Regions from separate parts of the Micromonospora sp. DT229 genome, predicted to be linked through region 2. Evidence: riboswitches for the same ligand, from Rfam matches in the RefSeq annotation. Region 2 holds a riboswitch; the other holds the start of a gene.
The links. A riboswitch is a leader RNA that binds a small molecule or an ion and turns the genes downstream of it on or off. The one in region 2 is predicted to bind thiamine pyrophosphate.
Positions count from the first base shown of each region.

Region 1: it holds a riboswitch for thiamine pyrophosphate, as region 2 does, so the genes downstream of both, ACLQ2T_RS22290 (ECF transporter S component) here and ACLQ2T_RS03120 (thiamine phosphate synthase) in region 2, are expected to answer to the same signal.

Region 1 covers NZ_JBNCLD010000016.1:59,441-74,800, forward strand. The annotation lists gene ACLQ2T_RS22230 (antibiotic biosynthesis monooxygenase family protein) at 27-368, opposite strand; gene ACLQ2T_RS22235 (hypothetical protein) at 398-655, shown strand; gene ACLQ2T_RS22240 (metal ABC transporter substrate-binding protein) at 723-1,691, shown strand; gene ACLQ2T_RS22245 (metal ABC transporter ATP-binding protein) at 1,688-2,452, shown strand; gene ACLQ2T_RS22250 (metal ABC transporter permease) at 2,449-3,318, shown strand; gene ACLQ2T_RS22255 (ArsR/SmtB family transcription factor) at 3,356-3,688, shown strand; gene ACLQ2T_RS22260 (Fur family transcriptional regulator) at 3,804-4,202, shown strand; gene ACLQ2T_RS22265 (hypothetical protein) at 4,461-5,096, shown strand; gene ACLQ2T_RS22270 (DUF6328 family protein) at 5,172-5,672, opposite strand; gene ACLQ2T_RS22275 (alpha/beta fold hydrolase) at 5,855-6,685, opposite strand; gene ACLQ2T_RS22280 (TIGR03943 family putative permease subunit) at 6,712-7,416, opposite strand; gene ACLQ2T_RS22285 (permease) at 7,413-8,378, opposite strand; TPP riboswitch at 8,736-8,840, shown strand; gene ACLQ2T_RS22290 (ECF transporter S component) at 8,911-9,501, shown strand; gene ACLQ2T_RS22295 (ABC transporter ATP-binding protein) at 9,640-11,076, shown strand; gene ACLQ2T_RS22300 (energy-coupling factor transporter transmembrane component T family protein) at 11,073-11,873, shown strand; gene gndA (NADP-dependent phosphogluconate dehydrogenase) at 12,162-13,607, shown strand; gene ACLQ2T_RS22310 (hypothetical protein) at 13,739-13,924, opposite strand; gene ACLQ2T_RS22315 (isoprenyl transferase) at 13,989-14,765, opposite strand; gene recO (DNA repair protein RecO) at 14,880-15,360, opposite strand, start outside.
Region 2 covers NZ_JBNCLD010000002.1:65,999-81,358, forward strand. The annotation lists gene ACLQ2T_RS03055 (ABC transporter substrate-binding protein) at 1-294, shown strand, start outside; gene ACLQ2T_RS03060 (ABC transporter permease) at 492-1,352, opposite strand; gene ACLQ2T_RS03065 (ABC transporter substrate-binding protein) at 1,444-2,469, opposite strand; gene ACLQ2T_RS03070 (ABC transporter ATP-binding protein) at 2,740-3,525, shown strand; gene ACLQ2T_RS03075 (LLM class F420-dependent oxidoreductase) at 3,528-4,478, shown strand; gene ACLQ2T_RS03080 (cupin) at 4,475-4,804, shown strand; gene ACLQ2T_RS03085 (hypothetical protein) at 4,882-7,311, shown strand; gene thiC (phosphomethylpyrimidine synthase ThiC) at 7,357-8,949, opposite strand; gene thiD (bifunctional hydroxymethylpyrimidine kinase/phosphomethylpyrimidine kinase) at 8,966-9,754, opposite strand; gene ACLQ2T_RS03100 (thiamine phosphate synthase) at 9,771-10,454, opposite strand; gene ACLQ2T_RS03105 (thiazole synthase) at 10,451-11,224, opposite strand; gene thiS (sulfur carrier protein ThiS) at 11,230-11,430, opposite strand; gene thiO (glycine oxidase ThiO) at 11,421-12,569, opposite strand; gene ACLQ2T_RS03120 (thiamine phosphate synthase) at 12,563-13,189, opposite strand; TPP riboswitch at 13,184-13,293, opposite strand; gene ACLQ2T_RS03125 (ThuA domain-containing protein) at 13,624-15,360, shown strand, end outside.

The DNA.
Region 1 (15,360 bases), on a different contig from region 2:
TGGGAGCCAGCGTAGTGCCCGACAGCTCAGCGGTAAGGACCCGCGGCTCGATCGCTGGCGACCACCACCACCTCGCCCTCGGGGGCGGCGCTGGCCAGGGTCTCGTAGGCGGACGGCTCGTCGATGCTCTCGGCGAGCAGCGGGATCGCCGTGACCTTGACCTCGAAGCCACCGAGCGCCCGCCGGTAGGTGCCGACCGACTCCCACTCGGTGACCAGGCACCAGTGTCGCGGGTCGTCCAGGGCCCGGACCAGTTGCCCGCGCAGGTAGCCGGGGCGGGCGGCGAGCGCCGCTAGGGCGGCGTGGGCCCGTTCGGTGAATTCCTGGGCGCCGTCGTCGTCGACCACGAACCGGTTGGTCACCAGCACCGGGCACTCCTCCTCGTAGAGTCTGTGGGATGCAGCGTACGCAGCGCCAGATCGCCGCCCGCCTGGCCCGGGCCAACCCGACGACGGTGTTCCTGGTCACCCTGCTCCTGGTGCTGGTCGCGTTCTTCACCCCGGGCCCGCTGGGCGGGCTGTTCACCCTGCTGCTGGCCGCTGCGGTGGCCGCACTGCTGGTGACGACCTGGCCGGTGCAGACGCCACCCACCCGGGTGATCCGGCTGCTGATGTTGACCCTGTTGGTCACCGTCGGCCTGGTGAAACTACTCTGATCAACCTGCCCTGACATGCAACTATGCGTTTTTGACAATCATTGTCATTGTCACGGACAGTCGTTGCATGACCTTCCGCACCGCCTCCCGAGCTCTGGCCGCGGCCACGGCCGCGCTCGCCCTGACCCTCGTCACCGGCTGCACCGGCGACGAGGCGGCCGGCAACGACCCGGAGCGGGTCGACGTGGTGGCCGGCTTCTACCCCTTGCAGTTCCTGGCCGAGCGGATCGGCGGGGACGCCGTGGCGGTGACCAACCTGGCCCGCCCGGGTGCCGAGCCGCACGACCTGGAGCTGAACCCGCGGCAGGTCAGTCAGATCATCGACGCGGAGCTGATCGTCTTCCTGCACGGCTTCCAGCCGGCGGTGGACGAGGCGATCGAGCAGCACGGCGGTGACCACGCCTTCGACGTGGCCGAGGTGGAGCCCCTGCTGGACGCCACCGCCGGTGGCCATGACCACGACCACGGCGACGGCCATGACCACGATGACGAGCATGCCGACGAGGTGTCCGACGGAGCGAAGGACCCGCACGTCTGGCTCGACCCGACCCGGCTGGCCACCATCGGCGACAAGCTGGCCGAACGGCTCGGCGCGGTCGACCCGGACCACGCCGACGAGTACACCCAGCGGGCGGCCGCCCTGCGCACCGAGTTGGAGAAGCTGGACACCGAGTTCACCGAGGGGCTGAAGACCTGCCAGCGCCGGGAGATCGTGGTCAGCCACACCGCGTTCGGGTACCTCGCGCAGCGCTACCAGTTGGAGCAGATCGGCATCACCGGGCTGACCCCCGAGGACGAGCCCTCCCCGCAGCGGCTGGCCGCGGTCACCGAGGAGGCACGCGAGCACGGGGCCACCACGATCTTCTTCGAGACCCTGGTCAGCCCCAAGGTCGCCGAGACCATCGCCCGGGAGGTGGGCGCGCAGACCGCGGTGCTCGATCCGCTGGAGGGGCTCTCCGCCGAAAACGGCGGGGACTACCTTTCGGTGATGCGTACCAACCTGGAATCCCTACGGACGGCGTTGAGCTGCTCGTGACACCTGAAGTCATCACCGTTGCGCACGGCATGGTCGGCTACGAGGGCCGCCCCGTGCTGCGGGACGTCTCGCTGACCGTGACCGCCGGTGAGGTGGTCGCGATCCTCGGCGCCAACGGCTCCGGCAAGTCCACCCTGATCCGCGCCGTGCTCGGGCTGGTCCCACTCAGCTCCGGCTCGGTCACCCTCTTCGGCGAGCCGGCACGCCGGTTCCGCCAGTGGCACCGCATCGGGTACGTCCCGCAGCGGCTCGGCGCGGGCAGTGGCGTACCGGCCACGGTGGCCGAGGTGGTCGCCTCCGGCCGGCTGGCCCGTCGGGGGGTGCTGCGCCCGCCGGGACGTGCCGACCGGGCGGCCGTGGCCGAGGCGTTGCGGGCCGTGGGTCTCGCCGACCGGGCGAAGGACCCGGTGTCCACCCTCTCCGGCGGACAGCAGCAGCGCACCCTGATCGCCCGTGCCCTGGCCGGTCGACCGGAGCTGCTGGTGCTCGACGAGCCCACGGCCGGGGTGGACGCCGCCAGCCAGGAGGCGTTCGCCGAGGCGCTGAGCGCCTTCGTCGACGGCGGCGGCACCGTACTGCTGGTGGCCCACGAACTGGGTCCGCTACAGCCGCTGATCAGCCGCGCGGTCGTCGTACACCAGGGTCTGATCGCGCACGACGGCGCGGTGCCGGAACCGGCCGGGCACCACGCGGCGCCGGACCACGACCACGTGCATCCGCACTGTCCCGAAGAACCCGCCGGGCTGTGGGGCACGAATTGAACCTCTTCCAGTACGAGTACATGCAGAACGCCCTGATCGGGGCACTGGTGATCGGCGTGGCCGCGCCGGCGCTCGGCATCTACCTGGTGCAGCGGCGGCTGGCCCTGATCGGGGACGGCATCGGGCATGTGGCCCTGACCGGTGTCGGCGCCGGCCTGCTCTTCGGCACCTCCCCCGTGATCATGGCGGTGATCGCGGCCGTCATCGGTGCGGTGGCCATCGAGCTGATCCGTGAGCGCGGCCGTACCTCCGGGGACCTGGCCCTGGCCCTGCTCTTCTACGGCGGCATCGCCGGTGGCGTGGTCCTGGTGGGGCTGTCCGACAGCACCAGCGCGAACCTCAACGCGTACCTGTTCGGGGCGCTCACCACCACCTCCCGCGGCGACCTGGTCACCATCGCGGCGCTCGGCCTGGCGGTGCTGATCACGATGATCGCCCTGCGTCCGGCGCTGTTCGCGGTCTGCCAGGACGAGGAGTACGCCCGGGTCTCCGGCCTGCCGGTACGCGCCCTGAACCTGCTGCTGGCGGTCACCACCGCGATCACCGTGACGATCGCGATGCGGGCGGTCGGGGTCCTGCTGATCAGCGCGCTGATGGTGGTGCCGGTGGCCACCGCCCAGCAGGTCACCCGGGGTTTCCGGGCCACCATGGCGGCGGCGATGACCCTCGGTCTGTTCGCCGCCGGGGCGGGCATCTGGCTGGCAGCGGTGGCCGACACCGCCCCGGGCGCCTCCGTGGTGGTGCTCGCGATCGTCTCCTTCGTGGTGGTCACCCTGCTCGCCGCCGCCTGGCGCCGGATCCGTCGGACCCGGCCCGCGCCGGAGCCCGCACCGGAGCCCCACGAGGTGGTGCTCGACCGATCCTGACCACCCCGGGCTGCCTGACACTGGTTATCGTTGCGTGGTGAGCAGCGGATCCGGGTACGACGCGTACGAGGGCGCCAGTGAGCTGCTGCGCGCCCTCTCCGCGCCGATCCGACTCGCCATCGTCAGCCAACTGGCCGGCGGCGAGCGCTGCGTGCACGAGTTGGTCGACACCCTGGGCGTCACCCAGCCGCTGGTCTCCCAACACCTGCGGGTGCTGCGCGGCGCCGGTGTGGTGCGCGGCTCCCGGCGCGGCCGGGAGATCGCGTACAGCCTGGTCGACGAGCATGTAGCCCATATCGTCGCCGACGCGGTCAGCCACGCCGGGGAGGAGCCCCGCGGCGGCACCCAGCGCACCGGAGCGCCGTCATGAGCTTGCTGGAGCGCCGTCATGAGCACGCACGCCCGGGTGCCGTCATGAGCAAACGAATCGGCCGGCTCAGCGCGAGCGAGCCTCGTGGCGGCACGCAGCGCAGCGGAGTGCCGGCATGAGCGACGGTCGTACGGCGGTCCGCAACACCCGGCAACGCTCGGCGGTCAGTGCGTTGCTGGCCGAGGTGGAAGGCTTCCACAGCGCCCAGGACCTGCACGCGATGCTGCGCGAACGCGGCGAACGGGTCGGCCTGACCACGGTCTACCGGACCTTGCAGAGCCTGGCCGACGCAGGCGAGATCGACGTGATGCGCCCGCCGGGCGGTGAGCACCTCTACCGCAGGTGCAGCGAGGGACACCACCACCACCTGGTCTGCCGGGCCTGTGGCCGTACGGTCGAGGTCGCCGGTCCCACCGTGGAGACCTGGGCCGACAAGGTCGCCGCCCAACACGGCTTCACCGACGTCAGCCACACCCTCGAAATCTTCGGCACCTGCCCCACCTGCACCCCCTAACCCCACCCTCCCCCGCACCCTCCGCGCCCCGCACCCTCCGCGCCCCGCGCCCCGCCCCAGCCTCGCCGATCTTGCACTTTGTGTCGCCGCAAAGGCTGCTAAAGCGGGCATATCTGCGACCGAAAGTGCAAGATCGGCAGGGCTGGGGCAGGGCTGGGCGGGGCGCGGCAAGACCGGCGGGCGGGGCGGCGGGGCGGGGCGGGGCGTGAAGGGCGGTGGGTGGGGCGTGGTGGGGGCGGGCGTGGCAGGGTGGGCGGCGTGAAGATTTATGCCGATCGCTTTCCGGTGGCGCTGCGACAGTTGCTCACCGATCTGCTCGTCGTCGCCTGGGTGTACGTGACGATCCGTGGGGCTCTGTGGTTGCACGACCTGGTGCAGAGGCTGGCCGTACCGGGGCAGAAGCTGGAAGGGGCCGGTGGTGGGCTGGCCGACAACCTGGCCGAGGCCGGCGGAAAGGTCGGCCGGGTGCCACTGGTGGGCGACGAGTTGACCGCGCCCTTCGAGCGGGCGGCCGAGGCGGCCCGCTCGCTCGCCGAGGCCGGGCGTGACCAGCAGGAACTCGTGGATCAACTGGCCCTGGCCCTGTCCGTCGGGATGGCGATCGTACCGCTCGGGCTGGTGGTGTTCGGCTGGCTGCCGCTGCGGGTGCGTTGGATGCGCCGGGCCGGATCGGCGGCGGCACTGGCTGCCGTACCCGCCGGCCGGGACCTGCTCGCGCTGCGCGCCCTGGCCACCCAGCCGATCCGCCGACTCACCCGCATCGACCCCGACGTGGCGCAGGCATGGCGGCACGGCGACGAGCAGACCATCACCGCCCTCGCCGCCCTGGAACTACGCCACCTCGGCCTGCGCACCCCCACCACCCCACCGACCTCCCCCACCCAACCACGTTGATCAAGAAGTTTGCGTCGTGATCGGCGCCGATTCTGACGCAAACTTCTTGATCAACGTGGCAAGCGAGGCAAGGGGTTAGTCGTTGGACAGGCCGCTGGGGTCTTCGTCATCGTCGATGTCGTCGTCGCCCCAGTTGCGGCGGGAGATCGGCAGGATCAGCCAGAAGGTGAGGAACCAGAGGCCGGTGACGGCGCTGAGCAGGAAGGCGATCGGCCGGGCGAGTACGAAGTCGGTGATCAGCAGGACCGAGCTGACCATCGCGATCAGCATCAGGGCGAGGCCACCGGAGGCCATCCGGTGCGCGAACCGGACCAGATCCGGCTTACGTCCCTGACGGAACAGTGCCCGGTGGAACGCCACCGGCGAGATGATCATCGCGGTGGCGCCGGCCGCCGCGAGCAGGGCGACGATGTAGACGTCCCGCTGGAACGGGGTGGTGTCGTCGAAGCCGTTGCTGAACGGCAGGGTCAACAGGAAGGCGAAGAGGATCTGTACGCCGGTCTGTGCCACCCGCAATTCCTGCAACAGGTCGGCGAAGTTGCGCTGCCATCGCTGCTTCTCGGTTTCCTTGGACACCGCTGACCTCCGGGGGTACGGCACGCCGTCGGCGCGATTCGGCGACGGCGGCAACGCTGATTGCCCCACCGCCCTCGTTCCGAAACCGCCTGCGACAGCCGCCGTCCGCCGGACTCGGCCCACCTGCGCCGGCCGCCGTCGCCCACCCCGAATCCACCAGCGACAGCAGCCGTCCGCCGGACTCAGGCGACGGAACGCACCCGGGCCACGATGGCCTCGGCCAACCGGGTCGGCACCTGGTCCGGAATCCAGTGGCTGACCCCGGCCAGCTCCACGAACCGGTAGTCCCCACGCACGTGGCCCGCGCAGGCCTCGGCAGCGGTACGCCCGATCGCCACGTCCCGGTCGCTCCACACGAAGGTGGTCGGCACGGTCACCGGGCCGATCGCCGCCAGGTCCGTCTGGGACATCGCCCGGTACCAGTTCAGCGCCGCAGTCAGGGCGCCGGGTTCGCGCATCGGTTCGGCGTACGTGGACACCCGCGCCGGGTCCCCTACCCCGCGCAGCATCCCGCGCAGCCCTCGGGCCCGCAGGGCCAGCAGGGTCTTCTCGGCCACCCCGGGCCGACGGAACAGCATCATGTACGCCGAGCGCGCCTTCTGCTGCGAGTCCTCGGCCAGGGCGTACGCCATGGCGGCCGGATGGGGCACGGAGACGGCGGTCAGGGTGCGGACCCGCTCCGGATTGCCGGCGGCCAGCGCCCAGGCGACCACGGCACCCCAGTCGTGCCCCACCACATGGGCGGAGTCGACATCGAGGGCGTCCAGTACGGCGGCCGCGTCGGCTACCAACTCCGCCAGCCGGTACGCCTGAACCGAGGTCGGCCGGGCACCCGGGGAGTAACCGCGCTGGTCGACCGCGTAGGTGCGCAGACCGGCCACGTGCAGGGTCGTCGTCACGTCGTTCCACTCGCCCGCGTGCTGCGGGAAACCGTGCAGCAGCAGCACCGGTTCACCGTCCTGCGGGCCACCGGCGACGACGTCGAACCGCAGACCTCGGGCGTCGATGTGCATGAACGGCAGCCTACCGAGGTCGACGCTCAGTCGTACTGCTGCTTGGGGGCGGGTATCCGCCGCCAGGACTCGACCTGGAGGTACGGGATCTCGGCGTCGTTGACCGGGTCACGGCCGATCCGGTCGCTGTACCGGCCGATCACCTCCACCCAGGTGTCGTCGGGCAACCCGACCGGCACCTCGCCGGTGAGCCCGAGCTTGACCGGCCGCCCGTCGGCCGCGCAACAGGACAGCACCATGCGGGCCAGGATGGGTCGGCCGTCCTCGCCGGTGGTGAGGAAGCCGGTCAACTGCACCCGCCGGTCGCCGATCGAGGCACCCCGGTCGAACAGGGCCCGCGCCGCGTAGTCCAGGACGCTGACCGGCGCCGGGTCGGCGTCGGGCAGCGGCGGATAGTCCGACTGTCGCGGGGCGTTCAGGGCGGTGCCGGACTGACTGGCCGCGTACGAGCCGAGGGCCGGTGGGGCCACCAGCAGCAGGCCGAGCACCGGCAGGATGAGCAGCCAGCCCACCCGGGGTTCGTGGTGGCCGTGCCCGTCATGCTCACCGGCGGTCGGACGTAACTCGTACCACAGGGTCATGATCGCGGCGACCACCAGCAGCAGGCCGGCGGTGATCAGGAAGGGGCGCAGCCCTTCCTTGACATAGCGCAGGTAGAGGTCGGTGAGGCTGGCCCGCAGCACCGCCCCGCCGAACAGCAGCAGGAGTACCCCCTGCGCCTGCCGGTTCACAGCAGCACCGCCCCGGCACCGGTGGCGACCAGCAGGGCCACCGCGAAGGTGGCCGGGGCGAACCGGAAGGCGAACCGACGTCCGAAGACACCGGCCTGCATCGAGATCAGCTTGAGGTCCACCATCGGCCCCACCACCAGGAAGACCAGTCGGGAGGTGAGGGAGAACTGCGACAGCGAGGCCGCCACGAAGGCGTCCGCCTCGGAGCAGAGCGACAGCAGTACGGCGAGTACCGCCAGCACCAGGACGGACAGCCAGGGGTTGTCGGCGAGGGTCTGCAACCATCGTTCCGGCACCAGGACGTTGATGCTGGCGGCAGCCATCGCGCCGAGCACCAGGAAGCCACCGGCGTGGGTGACGTCGTGCCGGACGGCGGCCCAGAAGGCCCGGCCCCGGCGGGGGTCCTCCAGCTCCGGTCGGCGGGGCATCCTGATCCACTCGGTGCGACCGAGGCGCAGCCACAGCCAGCCCATCACCATGGCCACCACGAGGCTGGCCAGGCCCCGGGCCAGGACCATCTCGGGATTGTTCGGGAAGGCGACCGCGGTGGCGGTCAGCACGATCGGGTTGACCGCCGGTGCGGCCAGCAGGAAGGCCAGGGCGGCGGCCGGGGTGACCCCCCGGCGGATCAGGGAACCGGCGATCGGTACGGAGCCGCACTCGCAGCCGGGCAGCACCACCCCGGCCGCACTGGCCGCCGGTACCGCCAGGGCCGGGTGTCGGGGCAGTGCCCTGGCCCAGAACGACCGGGGTACGAAGACCGCGATCACGGCCGAGAGCAGCACTCCGAAGACCAGGAAGGGCACCGCCTGCACCATGATCGAGACGAACACCGTGGTCCAGGTCTGTAGGCGCGGATCGTCCAACGCCCCGGCCAACGGATCCCGGAAGATCACCAGCAGGATCAGCAGCCCGGCCAGCACCTCCACGGAACCGACCCGATCGCCGACCCATCGCCGCAGCGCCCCACCACCGCCCGGCTCCGCTGCGGGGCCGGTCGACTGGGGCGCAGGGTCGGTGGCGACAGCGGTCGGCTGGGGTGCGGGGTCGGTGGCGGCACCGGTCGGACCGTTCTGCGGTTCATCGACCGGTACGGCTTGATTCGTTTCTGTGCTCACCCTGCCGTCTCTTCACCCCGGTGGTTCGGCGGGCTGAGATTACCGGCCGAGGGCGGTGAGGTCGATGGATGTCGGCGAAACGGGTGGATCCGCCGGGCGGGCGTACCCCCTTGGCGCCCTCGACCCGGCCGCACCCGGCCCGACCTGCTAGATCACGTTGCCTGTTGATCTTCAAAGGTGTTAGCGTCGGCGAGACAACTTCACCTCCGACAGGGGAGCGCACAGCGCTGAGAGTGCGGGTTCGCCCGCAGACCCTCCGTACCTGATCTGGGTAATGCCAGCGCAGGGAGTTCGGTCCACCTCCTGCCCGCCACGGCTCGGTGCCGTCGGGCGCGGCGTGCGTCTTACCTGGTTCGACACTGGACTGGGAGCAATCATGAGCCAACCGACCACCAACCGGTGGCGCACCATCGACATCGTCGTGGCCGCGGTGATCGCGGTCGCCTTCGGTGTGATCTTCTGGGCCTGGGGCGCGGTCTGGCGGGTCGCGGACCCGGCCTTCGCCTTCTTCCCGGCCAGCCAGGCCATCATGTACGGGGTCTGGCTGGTCCCGGCGGTGCTCGGCGGGCTGGTGATCCGTAAGCCGGGTGCCGCGCTGTTCTGCGAGGCGGTCGCGGCGACGGTCTCCGCGTTGCTGGGCTCGGAGTGGGGCGGTGTCACAATCGTCCAGGGTCTGATCCAGGGTCTCGGTGCGGAACTGGCCTTCGCCGCCTTCCGGTACCGCTCCTTCCGGCTGCCGACCGCACTGCTGGCCGGCGCGATGACCGGTCTGGGTGCCGCCCTGTTCGACTTCTTCGTCTGGAACACCGCGTACGAGCTGGGCAGCTACCGGATCCCGTACGCGCTGCTCACCGTGGTCAGCGCCACCGTGGTCGCCGGCGCCGGCGGCTACGCCCTCACCAAGGCGCTGGCCGGCACCGGCGTCCTGGACCGCTTCCCCGCCGGCCGCAACCGCCCCCTCGTCTAACGCCCCCTCCCCCATCGCCCTGTTGATCAAGAGGTTTGCGTCTGGCGAGCAGCAATTCCAGACGCAAACTTCTTGATCACCGCGACGATCGAGGGGGTGCGGGTGGAAGGGAGTGGGGGGAGGAGAGGAGTGGTGGGGGTGGGTGGGGTTTGGGTTCGGGGGTTCGGGTGGCGGCATGCGGGGCGGCGGGCTTGGGCCCTGCGGGGGGTGGACCTGCGGGTGCAGCGGGGTGAGCGGGTGTTGCTGCTCGGGCCCTCCGGGGCGGGCAAGAGCACTCTGCTGGCGGCGCTGGCGGGGCTGTTGCCGGAGGACTCCGGTGAGCAGGAGGGCACCATCGAGATCGACGGCCGCCCGCCGACCGAGACCCGGGAACGGGTCGGCATCGTCTTCCAGGATCCGCAGTCCCAACTCGTCATGGCCCGCAGCGGCGACGATGTGGCGTTCGGGCTGGAGAACCGGGGGGTGCCGGCGGCACAGATCTGGCCCCGGGTGGACGAGGCGCTGCACCGGGTCGGGTTCCCGTACCACCGGGACCGTCCCACCGCAGCACTCTCCGGCGGCGAACAGCAGCGGCTGGCCCTGGCCGGGGCCCTCGCGCTGCGCCCCGACCTGCTGCTGCTCGACGAGCCCACCGCCAACCTCGACCCGGCCGGGGCGGACCTGGTCCGCACCGCGATCGCCCGCGCGGTCGACGGCGACACCACCCTGATCCTGGTCGAGCACCGCATCTCCGACGCCCTGCCGCTGGTGGACCGGGTGGTGGTACTCGAACCCGGAGGCGGGGTGCGGGCCGACGGCCCACCGGAGCAGGTCTTCGCCGCCCACGGTGACGCCCTCGCCGCCGAGGGGGTCTGGGTGCCGGGCCGGCCACTCCCGCCGCGCAAGGCCACCACCCCGGCCGGCGAGGTGTTGCTCACCGCCGACGGGCTCGGCCAGCCGCCCCGGCTGGCCCCCACCGACCTGACCGTACGCGCCGGTGAGGCGCTGGCCGTGCTCGGTCCCAACGGTGCCGGCAAGTCCACCCTCGCGTTGCTGCTCGGCGGGCTGGGCAAGCCGGGTGCCGGTCGGCTGTCGGCCAGCGCGGAGCTGGCCGGGGCCGACGCCCACAAGCCACCGCACCGGTGGCGCGCACCGGCACTTGCCCGCCGGATCGGCTCGGTGTTCCAGGATCCGGAGCACCAGTTCGTCACCAGTACGGTCTTCGACGAACTGGCCCTGGGCCCCCGGCGTACCGGTGCCGCCGAGGCGACGATCCGCGACCGGGTGGACGAGCTGCTGCACCGGCTGCGGTTGGACAAGCTGGCCGGGGCCAACCCGTACACCCTCTCCGGCGGCGAGGCGCGGCGGCTCAGTGTGGCGACCGCACTGGCCACCGCGCCCCGGCTGTTGATCTGCGACGAGCCCACCTTCGGGCAGGACCGCCGGACCTGGCGGGAGTTGGTGGACCTCTTCGCACAGCTGCGCGACGGCGGCCACGGCCTGGTGACGGTCACCCACGACGCCGACTTCGTCGCCGCGCTGGCCGACCGCACCCTGACGCTACGGCCGACCGGCGAGACCGGGCGGGCGCGATGATCGACCTCGAACCGGTCGCCCGGCCGGACGCCCCGCTGGCCCGCCGCAATCCGGTGGCCAAGCTGGCCGCGGCGCTGCTGTTCGCGTTCCCGCTGTTGGCGACGCTGGATCCGGTGGCGCCGGCGATCGCCCTCGCGGTGGAGTTGGCGGTACTGCCGTTGTTCGGCCTGCGTTACCGGGTGCTGTTCCGCCGGGCCTGGCCGTTGTTGATCGCCGCCGGTGGCGTACTGGTGGCGCTGGTGCTGTTCGCCGCTGACCGGTCGGGCCGGGTACTGCTCGACGCCGGGCCGATCATGGTCACCTCCTCGGTGCTGTTCACCGCCCTCGGCCTGGTGCTGCGCCTGTTCGCGGTAGCCCTGCCCGGAGTGATCGTCTTCGCCACCACCGATCCGACCGAGCTGGCTGACGCACTGGTGCAGAACGCGAAGGCCCCGGCCCGGTTCGCCATCGGCGCGCTGGCCGCCTTCCGGCTGTTGCCGCTGCTCGGCCAGGAGTGGCAGATGATCGTCATGGCCCGCCGGGCCCGGGGCGTGGAGGCCGGGCGCAACCCGGTGGCCAAACTGCGGCTGTTCATGTCGACCGCGTTCACCCTGCTGGTAGGGGCGATCCGCCGGGGCACCCGGCTGGCGGTCGCCATGGACGCCCGGGGTTTCGACTCCACCGCCCCGCGCACCTTCGCCCGCCGCCAATCCTTCGGCACCGCCGACTGGCTGCTGCTCATCTGCGCCCCCGCCCTGGCCGCCGCCGCCCTCACCGTCAGCATCACCCTAGGCACCTTCACCCCCCTGACCCCCTAACCCCACCCCGCCCTGACCCCCTCCCCACCCCACCCCCGCCCTCTGCCCCGTCGATCATGCAGTTCTTGTCCCCGCATAAGGGATGTTCTTCGCACAAGGGCGACCGAAACTGCATGATCGACGAGGCAGACGCGGGCGGGCGCGGGCGCGGACGAGCACGGACGGGTGAGGTGGGCAGGCACGGTGCGGGGTGCGACCACATGGTGACCAGGGGTGGGGGATGACGCGGGCGGGCATCGAAGCGCGCTACCGTCGCAGCACTACTGACAGACGCGGAAGGTGGCGAGGATGGCGGATCGGGCTACGGCGCAGATCGGTGTGACCGGGCTGGCGGTGATGGGCCGAAATCTGGCCCGCAACCTGGCCCGCAACGGGTTCACCGTGGCGTTGCACAACCGCTCACCGGAGCGGACCCGGTCGCTGGTGACCGAGCACGGCGACGAGGGCACCTTCGTCCCGACGGAGTCCCTGGCGGACTTCGTCGCCGCCCTGGAACGCCCCCGCGCCGTGATCATCATGGTCAAGGCGGGCGGCCCCACCGACGCGGTGATCGACGAGCTGGTGCCGCTGCTCGAAGAAGGCGACATCATCATCGACTGCGGCAACGCGCACTTCGCCGACACCCGTCGGCGGGAGGAGTCGCTGCGGGCCAAGGGCCTGCACTTCGTCGGCACCGGGGTCTCCGGTGGTGAGGAAGGTGCCCTGTGGGGGCCCAGCATCATGCCGGGTGGCTCCGCAGAGTCGTACCGGAAGCTGGGGCCGATCTTCGAGAAGATCGCCGCGCAGGTCGAGGGTGAGCCGTGCTGCCAGCACGTCGGGCCGGACGGCGCCGGGCACTTCGTCAAGATGGTCCACAACGGCATCGAGTACGCCGACATGCAGCTCATCGCCGAGGCGTACGACCTGTTGCGGGCCGGGCTGGGTGCGACGCCCTCGGAGCTCGCGGAGATCTTCCGGGAGTGGAACTCCGGCGAGCTGGAGTCCTTCCTGATCGAGATCACCGCCGAGGTGTTGGCGCACACCGACGCCGCCACCGGTGAGGCCTTCGTGGACGTCGTGCAGGACCGGGCCGAGCAGAAGGGCACCGGCCGGTGGACCGTCCAGATCGCCCTGGACCTGGGCATCCCGATCACCGGCATCGCCGAGGCGACCTTCGCCCGGTCGCTGTCCGGGCACGTCGGGCAGCGCGAGGCCGCCCTCCGGGCCTTCCCCGGCAGCGGGGAGAAGCTTCAGGTCAGTGACCGCGAGGCGTTCATCGAGGACGTACGCCGGGCCCTGCTGGCCTCGAAGATCGTGGCGTACGCCCAGGGCTTCGACCAGATCCGCGCCGGCAGCGCCGAGTACGACTGGAACATCGACCTGGGCGGCACCGCCCGCATCTGGCGGGGTGGCTGCATCATCCGGGCCCGCTTCCTGGACCGGATCAAGCAGGCGTACGACGAGCAGCCGGACCTGCCCACCCTGCTGGTGGCACCGTGGTTCGCCGACACCGTGCGTGACGGGGTGCCGAGTTGGCGGCGGGTGGTGGCCGAGGCGGCCCAGGCCGGGGTCCCGACCCCCGCCTTCGCCTCCTCCCTGGCCTACTTCGACGCGCTGCGCGCCGAGCGTCTGCCGGCCGCCCTGATCCAGGGCCTGCGCGACAACTTCGGCGCGCACACCTACCGCCGGGTGGACCGCGAGGGGTCCTTCCACACCCTGTGGGCCACCCCGGACCGCGCCGAGGTCGAAGCCTGAGGCCACCTCGACCACGGCGAGGTTGAGGCCTGAGGCCCACTGCCCGACCAGGGCAGAAGCCTGAGGCCGACGGAGCGAACACCGACGCGCCCTGTCCCGATCATCGGGGCAGGGCGCGTCGGGTTACCGGATCAGAAGAAGCGGCGACGCCGGGCCTTCTGGGGGCGCAACAGGTCGGCTCCCCGGGTGAGCATGCGGCTGGCACCTGAAGGGCCGCGCCGCGACTCCAGAGAGTGGCTGAGTCGGCGAGCACCCGCGGCCGCCAACGGAACCGCCACGGCCATCACCGCCCACTGGGCTACACGCTTGCGCATCATGTGGGTTCACCTCCGTCAGTGGCTGCTGCCAGGGGTGGTACCCAGACCCGGCGGACACTATGCCTCAGGTGGTCGGCGCCACCGGGTTGGGCAGCGCGCCACCGAAGCGGCGGTCCCGCTGGGCGTACAGCTCGCAGGCGTACCACAGGTGGCGGCGGTCGAAGTCCGGCCAGAGGGTGTCCAGGAAGACCAGTTCGGCGTACGCGCTCTGCCAGAGCAGGAAGTTCGAGGTGCGCTGCTCGCCGGAGGGGCGCAGGAACAGGTCCACCTCGGGCACCTCGGGGTGGTAGAGGTAACGCCCGATGGTCTTCTCGGTGACCTTGGCCGGGTCGAGTCGGCCGGCGGCCACATCCCGGGCGATCGCGGCGGCGGCGTCGGCGATCTCGGCCTGCCCGCCGTAGTTGACGCAGAACTGGAGGGTCAGGGTCGAGTTGCCCCGGGACATCTCCTCCGCGGTCTGCAACTCGGTGATCACGCTCTTCCACAGCCGCCCGGCCCGACCCGACCAGACCACCCGTACCCCGAGGTCGACCAGTTGGTCCCGGCGTCGACGGATGACGTCCCGGTTGAAGCCCATCAGGAAGCGGACCTCGTCCGGCGAGCGCCGCCAGTTCTCGGTGGAGAAGGCGTACGCGGACAGGTAGGGGATGCCCATCTCGATGGCCCCCTCGACCGTGTCGAAGAGGGAGAACTCCCCCGCCTCGTGTCCCTTGGTGCGGGGCAGCCCACGCTCCTTGGCCCACCGGCCGTTGCCGTCCATCACCACGGCGACATGCTGGGGCACCGCCGCCGGCGGCAGCGCCGGTGGCCGGGCACCCGAGGGGTGGGGGGTCGGCGGCACCGGCTCACGCCGGCCGGCCCTGGTGGATCGGATCACTCGGCTCTCTCCCCTGTTCACGCTGTCCTGGCCGAGATCCGCTAGGGACACCGGCTCCTCCTGCGACGCCGGTCGGCGTCAGTCGTCGTCGTCGGTACCAGCCGGCGGCGGCATCGTGCCGGTCACACCGGCACCGGGGGGCCGCAGCCCGCCGCCGGCACCGCCCGGCGGGATCGTAACGGTCGCCGGGCCACCCCGGTCGACCAGCGGCAGGGAGCGTAGCGTGCGCTCCAGGTGCCATTGCAGGTGCGCCGCGACCAGTCCGCTGCACTCCCGGCGGGTCCCGGCGTCGGTGGCGTCGGCGATCCGCCAGTCGCCGCGGACCAGCGCGGACATCAGATCGATCGTGGCCGGGGCGGGATGGGCGGCTCCCGGCGGACGGCAGTCCGGGCAGACCGCGCCTCCGGCGGGCACCGAGAAGGCCCGGTGGCGGCCCGGGGTGCCGCAGACCGCGCAGTCGGTCAACGCGGGCGCCCATCCGGCCAGGGACATGCCCCGCAGCAGGTACGCGTCGAGGACCAGGGTGATGGCGTGCTCGCCCTGGGCCAGGGCGCGCAGG
Region 2 (15,360 bases):
GCGAAGGCCGCCCGTCGTCAGTGGTTCCAGGACTACACCGCCCGTTTCGGCGGCTACCACGGATCCTCGTCGTTCGCGGCGGACGCCGTCCAACTCATCGTCGACGCCGAACTGCGCGCCGGCGGCCCGGCCGGCAAGGTCGACCGGGAAGGCCTGCGCGACGTGCTGGAGACCTCCCAGATGGACGGACTGTCCGGGCCGATCCGAATGACGCCGGACAACCACTCCGGACTGATGCCGCAGGCTCTGACCACCCTGGTCGCTCGTAACGGCCGCTGGAGGTTGGCTAGCTGAGGCCTCTGTCCTTCTTCTGCTGAGTGGGGTGTGGCCCCAGCACAACCGGCTCCGGGCGGTCAGGCTTGATCCCTGCGCCGGTTGTGCTGGGGCCACACCTGCGTTCGTCCAAGGGTGACGGACGCGGTCAGCTTGGGTTGGTGATCTCTGGGTCGGTTACGTCCGCCCGTAGGTGCTGGTGGTCTGGCTGGGGGTGGTCAGCGGCTGGAGGTGGTTTCGCGTACCCAGGGCAGGCTGAACCGCTCGATGATCACCAGGGCGGTGTAGAGCAGGATGCTGACCAGGGCGACCAGGATGATCGCTGCCCAGGCGGTGGCGGTGTCGCCGATGCCTGCGTACTGCTGGATCACATAGCCCAGACCGCCCTCGCCGGCCTGGAACTCGCCGATCACCGCGCCGATCGCGGCCAGCGGCATGGCCACCTTGAGGCCCACGAAGATCTGCGGCAGGGCGGCCGGGAAGCGGATCTTCCGGAACGCCTGCCAGCGGGAGGCGTTGTAGGAGCGGACCAGTTCGGCCAGGTCGGCCGGGGTGGTCGTCAGGCCGGTCGCGGTGGACAGCACGATCGGGAAGAAGCAGAGCAGGAAGACCATGGTCAGGATGGGCTTCTGACCCCAACCGAGCGCCACCACCAGCAGCGGGCCAAGGGTGATCTTCGGTACCGCGTTGACGGCCACCAGCAGTGGGGTGAACATCCGCTCCACCGTCCGCGAGGCGGCCAACGCCAAACCGATCAGCACTCCCGCCGCGGCGGAGAGCGCGAAGCCGACCAGGATCTCCCGGGTGGTGAGCGCGGTGTGCTCCAGCAGCCGTTGCGGCCTGTCGGCGAACGCGGACAGCACCGAACCCGGCGGCGGCAGGGCGGCCGGGTGGATCAACTCCAGCCGAGCGACCACCCACCAGACCCCGAACGCGATCAACAGTCCAACGGCCGGTAACACCGCCGCCACGGTGGCGAGCCGCAGGTCGCCGGCGCGCCATCGCCGGGGACGCGGTGCGGCAGAGGACGGCTCGGGCAGTGTCTGCCCCACCGTCTGCCGCGGACGGACGTCGGTCATCGGACCCTCCTGGATGTGGTGTTTCGGCGTCGACGCGGGTACGCCGCACCTGTCGTAAGGTGCGGCGTACCCGACATCGAAGTGATCAGCTTCAGCCCTTGGGGGCTAGGTTGAAGTCGATGACCTGCTCGGGGGTCAGATCCGACTTCAGCGCACCCGCACCGCGCAGGATGGCGATACTCTTCGCCACCCGGCCACTGTCCAGGGTGCCCAGGGCGGTGCCGGAGTTGCTGGAACGCACGTAGCCGGCCATCAGCTGAAGCTCGGCGGCAGCCGCGGCGGGGTTGACCGCCTCGACGTTCTTGGCCAGGATCTCGGCCGCCTCCTGCGGGTTCGCCAGGGCGTCCTCCAGGCCCCTGAGCAGCGCCGCGGTGAACCGCTTGACCATCTCCGGCTTTTCGCTGGCGGTCTGCTTCGAGGTGATCAGCACGTTGCCGTAGAGGTCCTGCATCACGTTGCTGTACGGCAGCAGAACGGCCTTCTTCTTGGTCACCGCCTCGATCGTCGGCTGACCGACGACGAACTGACCGATGCCGTCGACCGCGCCGGAGGCGAGGGTGCCCATCAGGGTCTGCGCCTCACCGTTGACCCAGGTGACCTTGGTGTGGTCGATGCCGGCCATCCGGGCGTACGTCGGGAAGAGGTTGCGTACGACGGAGCCGGGGGTGTCGGCGAGCTTCTTGCCCTCCAGGTCCTTCGGGGTGTTGATGCCGGTGCCCTCGACGGTGGCGATGGCCGCCATCGTGCGCTGCTGGATCGCGGCGACCGCGACGAAGTCCTTGGCCTCACCGTTGCCGAGTTGCAGCAGGCCACCGGTCAGGTCGATGGGGCCGAAGTCGGCCTGCCCGCCGACGATCGTCTGAATGATCGCGCCGGAGCCCTGGCCCGGCTTGATCTCGACTTCGAAGCCGGCCTCCTTGAAGTAGCCCTTCTCCTTGGCCACCCAGGCGTAGGCGTCACGCCCGAAGTTTCCGAACGAGGTCAGGTAGGTCACCTGCTCCAGGGCGGCGCCACCGCCGTTGGTGTCGTCGGCCTCGTCCGAGCCGCTGCACGCGGCGACGAGGGCTAGTGCGGTGGCCATCGTGGCCGCGGCGACCGTACGGGTCAGCCTTTTCATCAAGTACACCTTGTCCTTTCCCACCGGGGCGTCGGGCCGCCGGAAGGGGGTCTGTCGGGCGGCGCCGGCAGCCGGGAGGGAAGCCGACACCGCGCATCGAGGGGGATTCTTCGCGGGCACAGCGTACGAGAAGTCTCGCTTTGTGACACCAGGCGTATCGGGTTGCGGTAAGGAAACAAAGTCAACTCCACCCCGGACGGTGCATTCTGCACAGAGCCGGTTAGCCTTTGACGGATTCCTGATCAAGCACTCAGCCGGAGGCCCCCGGAGATGATCCGTCTGTCCGAGGTGTCCCGCACCTTCGACGGCCGCACCGGCCGGGTCGAAGCGCTGCGCGGCATCGACCTCGCCGTCAGCGACGGCGAGTTCGTCGCCGTCCTCGGCCGCTCCGGGTGCGGCAAGTCCACCCTGCTGCGGCTGATCGCCGGGCTGATTCCGGTCAGCTCCGGCACGATCACCGTGGGTGACACCCCGGTCACCGGGCCGCGTCAGGACATCGCCATGCTGTTCCAGCGACCGGCCCTGCTGCCGTGGCGGACCGTACTGGACAACGTCCTGCTGCCGGTGGAGATCTTCGGCTGGAAGCGCGCCGACCACCGGGAGCGGGCCCGGCAACTGCTCGAGGTCGCCGGCCTGGCCGGGTTCGAGAAGCGGCTGCCGCACGAACTCTCCGGCGGCATGCAGCAGCGGGTGTCGCTGTGCCGGTCACTGATCGGCAACCCCCGGGTGATGCTGATGGACGAGCCCTTCTCCGCCCTGGACGCGCTCACCCGCGAGGAACTGTCCGGGGAACTCCAGCGGGTGCACATGAGCAGCCGGGCGACGGTCGTCTTCGTCACCCACTCCATCGACGAGGCCGTCCTGCTGGCCGACCGGGTGGTCGTGCTCAGCCCGCGCCCCGGCCGGGTACGCAAGATCGTCGAGGTGGCCATCCCCCGACCCCGCACCCTGGGCCGCAACGCCCACCTGGCGGAGGTCGCCCAGGTCAGCGCCGACCTGCACGAGCTGCTGATGGAACGCGACCAGCCGGTGGCCGTCGGCCCGGAAGGACGATGAGGGTGCGCGTCACCGTATTCACCGAACCGCACCGGGGCGCCAGCTACGACGATCAGCTCCGCTTCGCCCGGCTCGCCGAGGAGGGCGGGTTCGAGGGCTTCCTCCGCGCCGACCACTACCAGGCGATGGGTGACGAGCCGGCCCTGCCCGGACCGACCGACGCCTGGCTGACCCTGGCCGCGCTGGCCCGGGAGACCAACCGGATCCGACTCGGCACCCTGGTCACCTCGGCCACCTTCCGGCTACCCGGGCCACTGGCCGTGATGGTGGCCCAGGTGGACCAGATGAGCGGCGGCCGGGTCGAGCTGGGCATCGGGGCCGGGTGGTACGCCCGTGAGCACACCTCGTACGGCATCCCGTTCCCCGCCGTCGGGGAACGCTTCGACCGGTTCGCCGAGCAGTTGGAAGTGATCAGCGGGCTGTGGGCCACGCGAGCGGGCGAGACCTTCAGCTACGCCGGGAAGCACTACCAGCTCACCGAGGCCCCCGCGCTGCCGAAGCCGGTGCAGACCCCCGGCCCGCCGATCATCGTGGGCGGGCGGGGTCCCCGACGTACCCCTGAACTGGCCGCCCGGTACGCCGACGAGTTCAACGTTCCGTTCACCAGCCTTGAGCAGACCGCTGCGGCGTACGAGCGGGCCCGGCAGGCCAGCGACCAGATCGGCCGCGCCGACAGCGGACGCGCCCCGCTGGTGTGCTCGGCCGGCATCGTGGTGGCAGTCGGGCGTACCGACTCCGAGGCCAAGCAGCGGGCGGCGCCGCTGCACGTCAAGAGCGCCCTGCCGCCCGAGGACCCGGTGGTCGGCTCGCCGCAGCAACTGGTCGACCGGATCGGCGAGTTCGCGGCGATCGGCACCGAGCGGGTGCACCTGCGCCTGATCGACCTGTCTGACCTCGACCACTTGGAGCTCATCGCCAGCGAGGTGCTCCCCCACCTGGAGACGACCCGATGATCGACAACACCCCGGTGGCACCGGCGACCGACCAGGACCTGGTCCTCGGCCCGGTGGGCCAGGAGATCGTCTACGAGAACGACCGGGTACGGGTCTGGCACATCCGACTGGAGCCGGGCGAGCAGCAGCCGCTGCACCGCCACGACCACCCCTACCTGGTGGTGGCCGTGCACGGCGCGAAGAACGTGATCCAGACCATCGACGGCGTCACGATCGATGCGGACGAACCGACCGGCGGGGTGGTCTACCGCGACCCCGGGGCGGTGCACATGCTCACCAACGTCGGCGACACGACATACCTGGCCCGGCTGATCGAACTCAAGTAGCTCTACCGCACGCAGGTAGGACGGCGTTCACGGCGCGCCGGTGGCGATCGGTGGCAACGGAACGTAACGTGCCGGACATGGCCAATCGGACCTTGAGCCGGCTACTGCTCACGGCGTTCGGCGTCAGCCTGCTGGCCGGAGCCGGTCAGCTTGGCCTCGCCTTCGGCTTCGGCATCATCCGGCTGACCGGCGCCTTCAACGGCGCCACCGTCAACCAGTGGCCGGCCCAGCTCGTCTGGGTCGGCTGGTTCGCGGCGAACGCCGCCGTGATCGGTGCCGTGCTCACCGAGCGGGTGGCCCGGCAGGAAGGCCGGCTCACCGGCACCGGCCGGCAACTCGCGGTGGCCGGCAGCGCCGCCCTGGGGGCCACCGTCGTGGCGCCGTTGTGCATGCAGCCGGCCCGCAGCGCCGAGCTCATCTCGGTCGATCCGGTCTGGGCGGTGGCCATCTGCGCCATCCTCGGCGCGGTGGTCGGGGCCGGTGCCGCGCTGGCCGTCCTGGTCCGCCCACCGTTCGCCTGGAACATGGCTGCCCTGGCCGGGGCGATGTGGCTGATCGCCCTGCTGTCGGTCGTACCCTCACTGGGTGCCGGCGGACCGCTGACCCCGGTCCGCCTCGGTGTGCTGGAACCGGCCTGGCTGTCCGTCGACACGGCGCAGCAGTTGGCGTTGCTGATTCTGCCGTTGTTGGCCCTGCTGGCCGGCCTGGCCGGTGGAGCTGTCGCCCGGTGGCGCGGGCACCCGGCGCTGACCAGCGGGCCGAGTGGGGTGGCCGGGCCGGTGTTGGTGGCCTTCGCCTACCTGGCGGCCGGGCCCGGCGACTCCGCCGACCGCTACCAACTCGCCCCGTACTACGGCGCCCTGATCGCGATCGCCGTCGGCGCGCTCGGTTCGGCCGCTGCCGCTCTCCTACCCTGGCCGCTGACCGGTCGTTCCGCCTCCGGCACCCCGGCCATCGAACCCACCGCGATCCTCCAGCCGCTACCCCCGACCCCGGCCCTGCCCGCCTCGTCGCGCCGTCCGGCCGAGCACCCCGTAGCGGCTGCCGACACCCCACCGCACTGGCAATGGCCGGAACCCCAGCCCTCCCTGGACCCACCGACGGCCGCCGAGGTCACGACCGAAGCGGGGCTCGGAGCACGGGAGCTGCCGCCCGCCTCGGCTGCCGACCGCCACCCCGTCCCGTTCTCAGCCACCGACCGCCTGTCCACGACAGAACCCGAGCCAACAGAGGATGCGGCGACAACGGAGCCCGAAGCACTGGAGGCTGCGGCGACCACGGGACCTGGCTCAACGGAGGCTACGGTGTCGGCCGTCGAGATTCGGGGGGCGGCACCGACCCCGGCCTCCGCGCAAGCCCCGGCGGCGGCCGACCCTGCGGCCGACTCCGCCCCGGTGGGCGACGGCAGTGACATTCCGCTGGCCGGGCGGTCCGCCCGCTCGCCGCTGGCACCCGCCCCGGCTTCGTCCGCAGCGCCAGATCCGGTCGAGGCTTCGGTTTCGGTGGGCAAGACGCCGACCCCCCGGCGGACCCGCAAACCCCGGGCCGGTACGACGGCCGCCGCTGCGGAGCAACAGCCCGAGCAGTCTGCGGAGCAAAAGTCCGAGCAGGGGAAACCGGCCGTCCTGCCGGAGACCACCCACACCAGTGATGACGCCGACCCCGCCGCGCCTACCGCCACCTCCTCGGGGGCGACCGGCCCCGGAGCGCACCCTGACCTGACCGCCCAGGCCGCTTCGGACGAGGGCGCCCGCCCGACGCAGTACCCGTCCACCGCCACCGACTCGGCCCCCCTGCTCTCCGCCGAGCTGCGGCCCGAACCGGCACCACGCCCCCGCCACCGCCTGTCGTTGCCCGAACTGAACTCGACAACGCCGTGGAACGCCTTCGCGCCCGCCCGACCGGCCGATCCGCCACCGGCCGAGGACCAGCAGACCACCACCTTCGGCACCCCGCGAGCGGTAGCCGCCACCACCGCTCCGACCGCCACCGAGCCACCGACACCGACCGGTCACGGTCATCCCACCTTCTCCCCCAGCCCGGCTTCGACCTCCCCCAGCCCGGAGGCGACCACGCCCGGGCTGGAGTCGCCCGCGCCTGCTGGGCTGGAGGCAGTACCGCCTGCTGCGGAGGCGACCGCGCCCGCCGGGACCGATCCGAGGGCCACCGCACGGGGGCTCTCGGCCGCCTTCGCCGCCACCCCGGCCCGCACCACCGACCCGGCTGCCACCGCCCGTGACCTGTCCGCCGCCTTCACCAAGCCACCTGCGGTCGCCCCGGAGGACATCCAGCCCGGGGAGGAACGCGACAAGGGTCTGCGCGGCCTGTTCCGTCGGGGCAGATCCCGCCCGGACAGCACGGTCGACGGTGAGGAACCGCTGCCCGCCCAGGACGAGGAGTACGTGGACTGGGTGACCGGGCTCGGTCGACCCGTGACCGAGGACGAGCCCGCCCCGAAGACGTCCCGCCGCTCGCTGCGCTCGACCGGCCGGCACCACCGGGACTGACTTGACCCCGGTGACCGGCCGGCCGAGCGCCCGCCTATGGACCGGTCAGGCCAACGGCAGGTAGACCCGCCCGCCGGAGGCGAGGAACTCGTCGGACTTGTCCTTCATGCCCCGGGCGGCGTACTCCTTGAGATCCTGGGTGATCTTCATGGAGCAGAACTTCGGCCCGCACATCGAGCAGAAGTGGGCCGTCTTCGCCGGTTCGGCCGGCAGCGTCGCATCGTGGTACGACCGCGCGGTCTCCGGGTCCAGCGACAGGTTGAACTGGTCTTCCCAGCGGAACTCGAACCGCGCCTTGGACAGGGCGTCGTCCCAGGCCTGCGCGCCCGGGTGCCCCTTGGCCAGGTCGGCCGCGTGGGCCGCGATCTTGTACGCGATCACGCCCGCCTTCACGTCGTCCCGGTCCGGCAGGCCGAGGTGCTCCTTCGGAGTCACGTAGCAGAGCATCGCGGTGCCGAACATGCCGATCATCGCCGCCCCGATGGCCGAGGTGATGTGGTCGTACGCGGGTGCGATGTCCGTGGTCAGCGGGCCCAGGGTGTAGAAGGGCGCCTGGTGGCACCACTCCTGCTGGAGGTCCACGTTCTCCTTGATCTTGTGCATCGGCACGTGACCCGGGCCCTCGATCATCACCTGCACGTCGTACTCCCAGGCGATCTTCGTCAGTTCGCCCAGGGTACGCAGCTCGGCGAACTGGGCCTCGTCGTTGGCGTCCGCGATCGAACCCGGCCGCAGCCCGTCGCCGAGGGAGAAGGTCACGTCGTAGCGGGCCAGGATCTCGCACAGTTCCCGGAAGTTGGTGTAGAGGAAGTTCTCCTCGTGGTGCGCCAGGCACCAGGCCGCCATGATCGACCCGCCGCGCGACACGATGCCGGTCACCCGGTCCACCGCCAGCGGCACGTACGGCAGCAGCACCCCGGCGTGCACCGTCATGTAGTCCACGCCCTGCTCGGCCTGCTCGATCACGGTGTCCCGGAAGACCTCCCAGCTCAGCTTGACCGGGTCACCGCCGACCTTTTCCAACGCCTGGTAGATCGGCACCGTGCCGATCGGCACCGGCGAGTTGCGGACGATCGCCTCGCGGGTCTCGTGGATCCGCTTGCCGGTGGACAGGTCCATCACGGTGTCCGCGCCCCACCGGGTCGCCCAGGTCAGCTTCTCCACCTCCTCGGCCACCGAGGAACTGACCGCCGAGGTGCCGATGTTGGCGTTGACCTTGACCAGGAAGGCCTTGCCGATGATGGCCGGCTCGCACTCCGGGTGGTTGACGTTCAGCGGCAGCACCGCCCGCCCGGACGCGATCTCCTCCCGGACGAACTCCGGCGACCTGCCCTCCCGGATCGCCACGAATTCCATCTCCGGGGTGACCACCCCCGCCCGGGCGTACCCGAGCTGGGTCGGCCGATTCCCGTCCGCCCCCGCCAGCGGGGTGCCCGGACCGCGTATCGGGGCCACATCCCCCCGCTCGGCGATCCACGGCCCACGCAGCGGGGGCAGCCCGACCTGGGGGTCGGAGCCCGGACCGGAGGTGTCGTAGAGCCGTACGGGTGGGTTGTCCCCGGTCAGCTCCACCTCCGCGAACGGCACCCGGATCTCCGGCCGCGAGCCCTCGACGTACACCTTGCGCCGTACCTGCATGACAGTCTCCCTGTGCTCAGGTGGACCAGCCGAAGTGGTCCAACGGACCGCGTCCCGCACCCAACTCCCAGTTCCGCGCGCCGGCCAGCGCCCGGCTCACGTACTTCTTGGCCTCCGCCACCGCCACCGGCACCGGATCGCCCATGGCCAACCGCACCGCGGTCGCCGCCGAGAACGAACACCCGGTCCCGTGGCTGTGCCGGGTCGGTACCCGAGGGGCCCGCAGCACGGTCGTCCCCTCCGGACCGTGCAGCACGTCCAGGGCCTCGCCGCCGGTGTCCACGTCACCGCCGGTCACGATCACCCACTCCGGGCCGCCGGAGGCCAGGGCCCGGGCGGCCGTCGTCATCTCCGCCAGATCAGTCACGGCAGCCCCGGTGAGGGCCGCGGCCTCCGCGCTGTTCGGGGTCGCCACCCGGGCGTACGGCAACAGCCGCTCGACCGCCGCCACCACACCGAGGCGGTGTCCACTGGTGGCCACCAGCACCGGATCGACGACGAGTTGCGGCAGTCGCCCGGCCGCCGCCGCGTCGGCGATCGCACCCGCCACCGCCGGCGTACCGAGCATCCCGGTCTTGACCGCCCGCACCGCGAAGTCGGACAGCACGCTGTCCAGCTGCTCGGTGACCGTCTGCGGGGGCAGCGGCAGGACGGCGTCCACGCCCAGGGTGTTCTGCGCGGTGACCGCGGTGAGCACACTCGTGCCGTAGGCGCCGAGCGCGGCGAAGACCTTCAGGTCGGCCTGGATGCCGGCACCGCCGCCGGAGTCCGAGCCGGCCACGGTGAGCACGGTCGTAGGGGTCATCTGTCTTCCTCAGGATTCAGGTCGAAGCTGCCTCGAAGGCGCTGGTCAGTTCGGCAGCGGTCTGCTGCGGGTCAGGGGAGCGCATGATCGCGCCGAGGACGGCGACGCCGACGGCGCCGACCTGCCCGCAGGCGCGTACCTGGGCCGGGGTCTCGATGCCGCCGAGCGCCAGCACCGGCACCGGACTCAGCCGGATCAACCCGGCCAGTCCCGCCGGCCCCAACGCCGGCCCGTAGAGGGGTTTGGTCCTGGTCGGATAGACCGGCGAGAGGGTGACGTAGTCCTCGGTGCGCAGCCGACGCAGTTCCGTCTCGTCGTGACAGGACCGACCGACCAGCTGGGCGCCCGGCGGCGGCCCGGAGTCGCTCGCCGACAGGTGCACAGCCACCACCGGCCCACCCACAGGCTCCGCCCCCGACACGACCCCGCCGGCGGCGGGTTCGATGGGCAGCAGGGGGTCGGGGCCGGCGACGATGAGGGTGCCGCCGGCCTCGGTCAGGACCGGCCGCAGCTCGGCGGCGAGGGCGAACCGTTCGGCGCGGGGCAGGTCCTTCTCGCGCAGCAGCACCCAGCGCACGCCCCCGGCCACGGCCGCCGCCACCACCTCCGCCAACGGCCTGCGGGCCACCCGCCGGTCCGTCAGCACCACAACGCCGGAGACACCCCAGGACAAGCCGTCGGCGCCCGGGTGCGGGGTCACAGCTCGGGGCGACCTTCGTCGGGGGTACTGGCCAGGGCGTGGAAGCGGCGGGGGATGCGGCCGGCACCGGCGGCCAGCCGACCGGCGGTGATCGCGTGGCGCATCGCGGTGGCCATCGCCACCGGGTCCGCGGCTCGAGTCACCGCACTGGCCAGCAACACCGCGTCGCAGCCCAACTCCATGGCCAACGCCGCGTCGGAGGCGGTACCGATCCCGGCGTCCAGGATCACCGGCACCTCGACGCTCTGCCGGATGAGCCGGATGTGGTGCGGGTTGGACACCCCTAGGCCGGACCCGATCGGCGATCCCGCCGGCATCACCGCCGCACAGCCGACGTCGGCGAGCCGACGAGCCAAAATCGGATCATCCGAGGTGTACGGCAGCACGGTGAATCCGTCGGCGACGAGTTCCTCGGCGGCGCGCAGCAGTTCCACCCCGTCGGGCAGCAGGGTCCGCTCGTCGCCGATCACCTCCAGTTTGACCCAGTCGGTGTCGAACGCGTCCCGGGCCAGGTGCGCCACCTTCACCGCCTCACCGGCGGTGTAGCAGCCGGCCGTGTTCGGCAGCAGTCGGACCCCGCACCGGTCCAGCAGGTCCAGCAGACCCCCCGAGCCACCGGGGACGGTGTCCACCCGACGCAGGGCCAGGGTGACCAGCTCGGTGCCGGAGGCCCGGATCGCCTGTTCGAGCACGTGCAGGTTGGCCGCCCCGCCGGTACCGAGGACCAGCCGGGACCCGAACCGGGTACCGCCGAGGGTGAAGCCGTCCATCGTGGTCACCCGCCCTGGGCGGCGCTGAGCACCTCTACCCGGTCGCCGCCGCGCAGTACGGTCGCCGGCCATCCGGTACGCGGCACCACCTCGCCGTTGACCGCCACGGCCACCCCCCGGTGCTGCGGCGTGACCTGTCGTACCAGTTCGGCGACCGTGGCGCCCTCGGGCACCACCTGCCCGACGCCGTTGACCGTCAGCTCCATCTGTCGTCCTCCTTGCTGTCCGGGCGGAACCGGTCGGCCCGGAAGGGGCGCAGCATCGACCCGCCCGCTCCCTCCCCGGTGATCAGGCCGGTGATCAGATCCGCGGTGACCGGGGTGAGCACGATCCCGTGCCGGTGGTGACCGGTGGCCGCCAGCACCTCCGGCCGGTCGGGCAGCGGCCCCAGGATCGGTGCGTTGTCCGGGGTACCGGGGCGCAGCCCGGCGATCGTCTCCACCAGGTCGTACTCGGCCAGCTCGGGCAGCAGGTCGACCGCGGCCCGCAGCAGCCGCAGGACCGCACCGGCGGAGACCGCCAGATCGGAGCGTTCCTCGACGGTGGCACCGACCACCACCTCACCGCACTCACGCGGGACCAGGTAGACGTGCTCGCCGTCGGCGTACCCCCGGATGACGTGCCGGAAGCCCGGCGGGCCGCCGTCCGGGGTACGCAGCCGCAGCACCTGGCCCTTCACCGGGCGGACCGGCAGCCCGGTCAGGGCGGCGGCGCCGCAGCCGGCGGCGACCACCGTCACCTCGGCGGACAGTTCGGACAGTCGCCCCACCGGCTCGGTGACCAGCACCGCACCGGCCCGCTCGGCGGCCAGGCGCAGTGCCGGTACCAGCCGACGCGGGTCGACCTGGTGGTCGGTGGCGGCGAGGGCACCCCCGCGAACCCGGGGGGCCAGCGCCGGTTCGTACTCGCGCAACTCGGAGGGCCGCAGCGGGGTCACCGGCAGACCCAGACCCTGCTGGTACGCCCACAGCCGCCGCGCCTCGGCCAGGTCGTCGGCGGTCAGCCCCACCATCAGGGTGCCCTCGGTCCGGTACCCGATGTCCAGGCCGGTGGCCTCGGTCAGCTCGGCGGCGAAGGCCGGCCAGCGCCGAGCGGACTCGGTGAGCAGCCCGGTCAGTTCGTGCTCGCCGAAGTACGCCTCCGCCACCGGCGCCAGCATCCCGGCGGCCACCTGGGAGGCTCCCGACCCCGGAGCCGGATCGTGCACCACGACCCGCAGTCCCCGGGCCGCGCACCGCCAGGCGATCGCCAACCCGATCGGCCCCGCCCCCACCACCGCCACCTGCGGTGCAAGGAAGGGCCCCCGCTTAACGTCTCCGGTATAGGAAGGGCCCCCGCTTAACACGTCAGCGCCCTGACCAACTCGGCTGCGGCGTGGGCGGGATCGGCGGCTGCGGAGAGCGCGCCGACCACCGCCACCCCGTACACGCCGGCGGCCCGTAACCCGGGTACGTCCGCCGCCGTCACTCCCCCGATGGCGATCACCGGTACGGCGACCGCCTCGACCACCGCCCGGACGCCGGTCACCCCGATAGCCGGGGGCAGGCCGTCCTTTGTGGTGGTGGCGTGGCAGGGGCCCACGCCCAGATAGCTGGCTCCGGCGGCGACCCCCTGGACGGCCGAGACCGGCTCCCGGGCGGTGGCGCCCAACACCGCCTGCGGGCCGAGCACCTGCCGGGCCGCCGCCACCGGCAGATCGTCCGCGCCGACATGACCGCCGGCGGCCCCGGCCGCCAAGGCCACATGCAGGCGGTCGTTGACCAGGCAGGTGACGCCGTACGGCCGGCAGCGGGCGAGCACCCGGCAGGTCAGCTCGTACGCCTCCCGGTCGGTGACGGCGTCCTCGACCCGGACCTGGACCACCAGCTCGGTGTGGGCCACCGGCAGGACGGCTGCGAGCACGGCCAGCGCGTCCCGGCCCGGTCGGGTGTCGGTGATCAGATGCAGTCGTCCGAGGGACGGCACGGCAACACTCCTCCCTGCGCCGGCATTACCCGGATCAGGTTCGACGGTCGGGGGCTGGCAGCCCCCCTCTCAGCCCGGTACACCGGGCTCCCGTGGGTTCGTTGGGTGTCAACGTACGTCGTTTCGGCTGCGCCGCCAACCCCCGGACCCGCGCCGGCCGACTTCCGGAGCTGCCCGACTCAACCGTGTCGCCCTCGCCCGGCGACCGGAAAAGACCCGGTTATGCAGCGACTCATGCCAATTCGACAACACCTCGTTACCAAGCTGTTACATCAATGAGTCTTGCCCGAAACCGATCGACCAAAGCAAATTTGATTGATCGGCTCAGTTCCTCGGCAGCCAGACCCTCACCGTCAGGTACGAGCACTCGGACCGACCCGGAGTAGCCACCGACGTCCGCTCCGACCCGTCCTACACGGAAAGAGGAGATCTTCGTGCCCCGAACCAGCCGCGGGCGAGCAACTCTCGACCCGTTAGCCGTGGCGCTACTCGCCCTGGCTCTCGTCCTGACCGCCGCGCCGTTCCCGATCGCCCGCCCCACAGCCGCCCAGGCCGCCGGCCGTACCACCACCCAGGCCGCCGCCCCCACCACCGCCCAGGCCGCGGCTGCGGAGCCGTTCTCCGTCCTGGTGTTCTCCAAGACCGCCGGGTTCCGCCACGACTCGATTCCCGCCGGCATCCGGGCGATCCAGCAGCTCGGCACCGCGAACAATTTCACAGTCGTCACCACTGAGGACGGTGCCGCCTTCACCGACACCAACCTGGCCAGGTTCAAGGCGGTCATCTGGCTGTCGACCACCGGTGACGTGCTCAACGCCACTCAACAGTCGGCCTTCGAGCGCTACATCCGCGCCGGTGGCGGATACGTCGGGGTGCACGCCGCCTCCGACACCGAGTACGACTGGGCCTGGTACGGCCAACTGGTCGGCGCCTACTTCAACAGCCACCCGGCCAACCAGACCGCCACGGTGAAGGTCGAGGACACCACCCACGAGTCGACCCGGCACCTGCCGGACCGGTGGTCCCGCTTCGACGAGTGGTACAACTTCCGCACCAACCCCCGCGCCCGTCAGGTGCAGGTGCTGGCCTCGCTGGACGAGCGCAGCTACAGCCCCGGCAGCGGGGCGATGGGGCACGACCACCCGATCGCCTGGTGCCAGAACTACGACGGTGGCCGGTCCTGGTACACCGGTGGCGGGCACACCCAGGAGTCCTTCGCCAACGCCGAGTTCCTCCAGCACCTGCTCGGCGGCATCCAGACCGCGGCCGGGGTGGTGCACGCCGACTGCGGCGCCGGTCGGGCCGCCAACTTCGAGAAGGTGACGCTGGACAGCAACACCAGCAACCCGATGGAGTTGGACATCGCCGAGGACGGGCGGGTCTTCTACATCGAGCGCGACGGCCGGGTCCAGATCATCAAGCCGGACACCGGGCAGACCGTCACCGCCCTGCGGCTGAGTGTCTTCGCCGGCAACGAGGACGGCCTGCTGGGCATCCGCCTCGACCCCAACTTCGCCAGCAACGGGTGGATCTGGCTCTACTACGCCCCGAGCGCGGGCGGATCCCGCAACTACCTGTCCCGGTTCACGGTCACCGGTGACACGATCAGCCCGTCCAGTGAGCGGGTGGTCCTGGAGGTGCCCACCCAGCGCAACACCTGCTGCCACATGGGCGGGACGATGACCTTCGACTCGGCCGGCAACCTGTACCTGGCCACCGGGGACAACACCAACCCCTTCGAGTCCAGCGGATACAGCCCCTTGGACGAGCGCTCCGGGCGCGCGGACTACGACGCCCAGCGTACTGCCGGCAACACCAACGACCTGCGCGGCAAGGTGCTGCGGATCCGGCCCCAGGCCGACGGGACGTACACCATCCCGAGCGGGAACCTGTTCGCCCCGGGAACCGCCCGGACCCGTCCGGAGATCTACGCGATGGGCCTGCGCAACCCCTTCCGGATCGGCATCGACCCGGTGACCAATGTGCTCTACGTCGCCGACTACGGCCCGGACGCCACCACCACCAACGCGAACCGGGGCCCGGAGGGCCTGGTGGAGTGGAACATCGTCGACCGGCCGGGCAACTTCGGCTGGCCGTACTGCCACGGCAACAACCAGGCGTACAACGACTACCAGTTCCCGTCCGGCCCGAGCGGGGCCAAGTTCAACTGC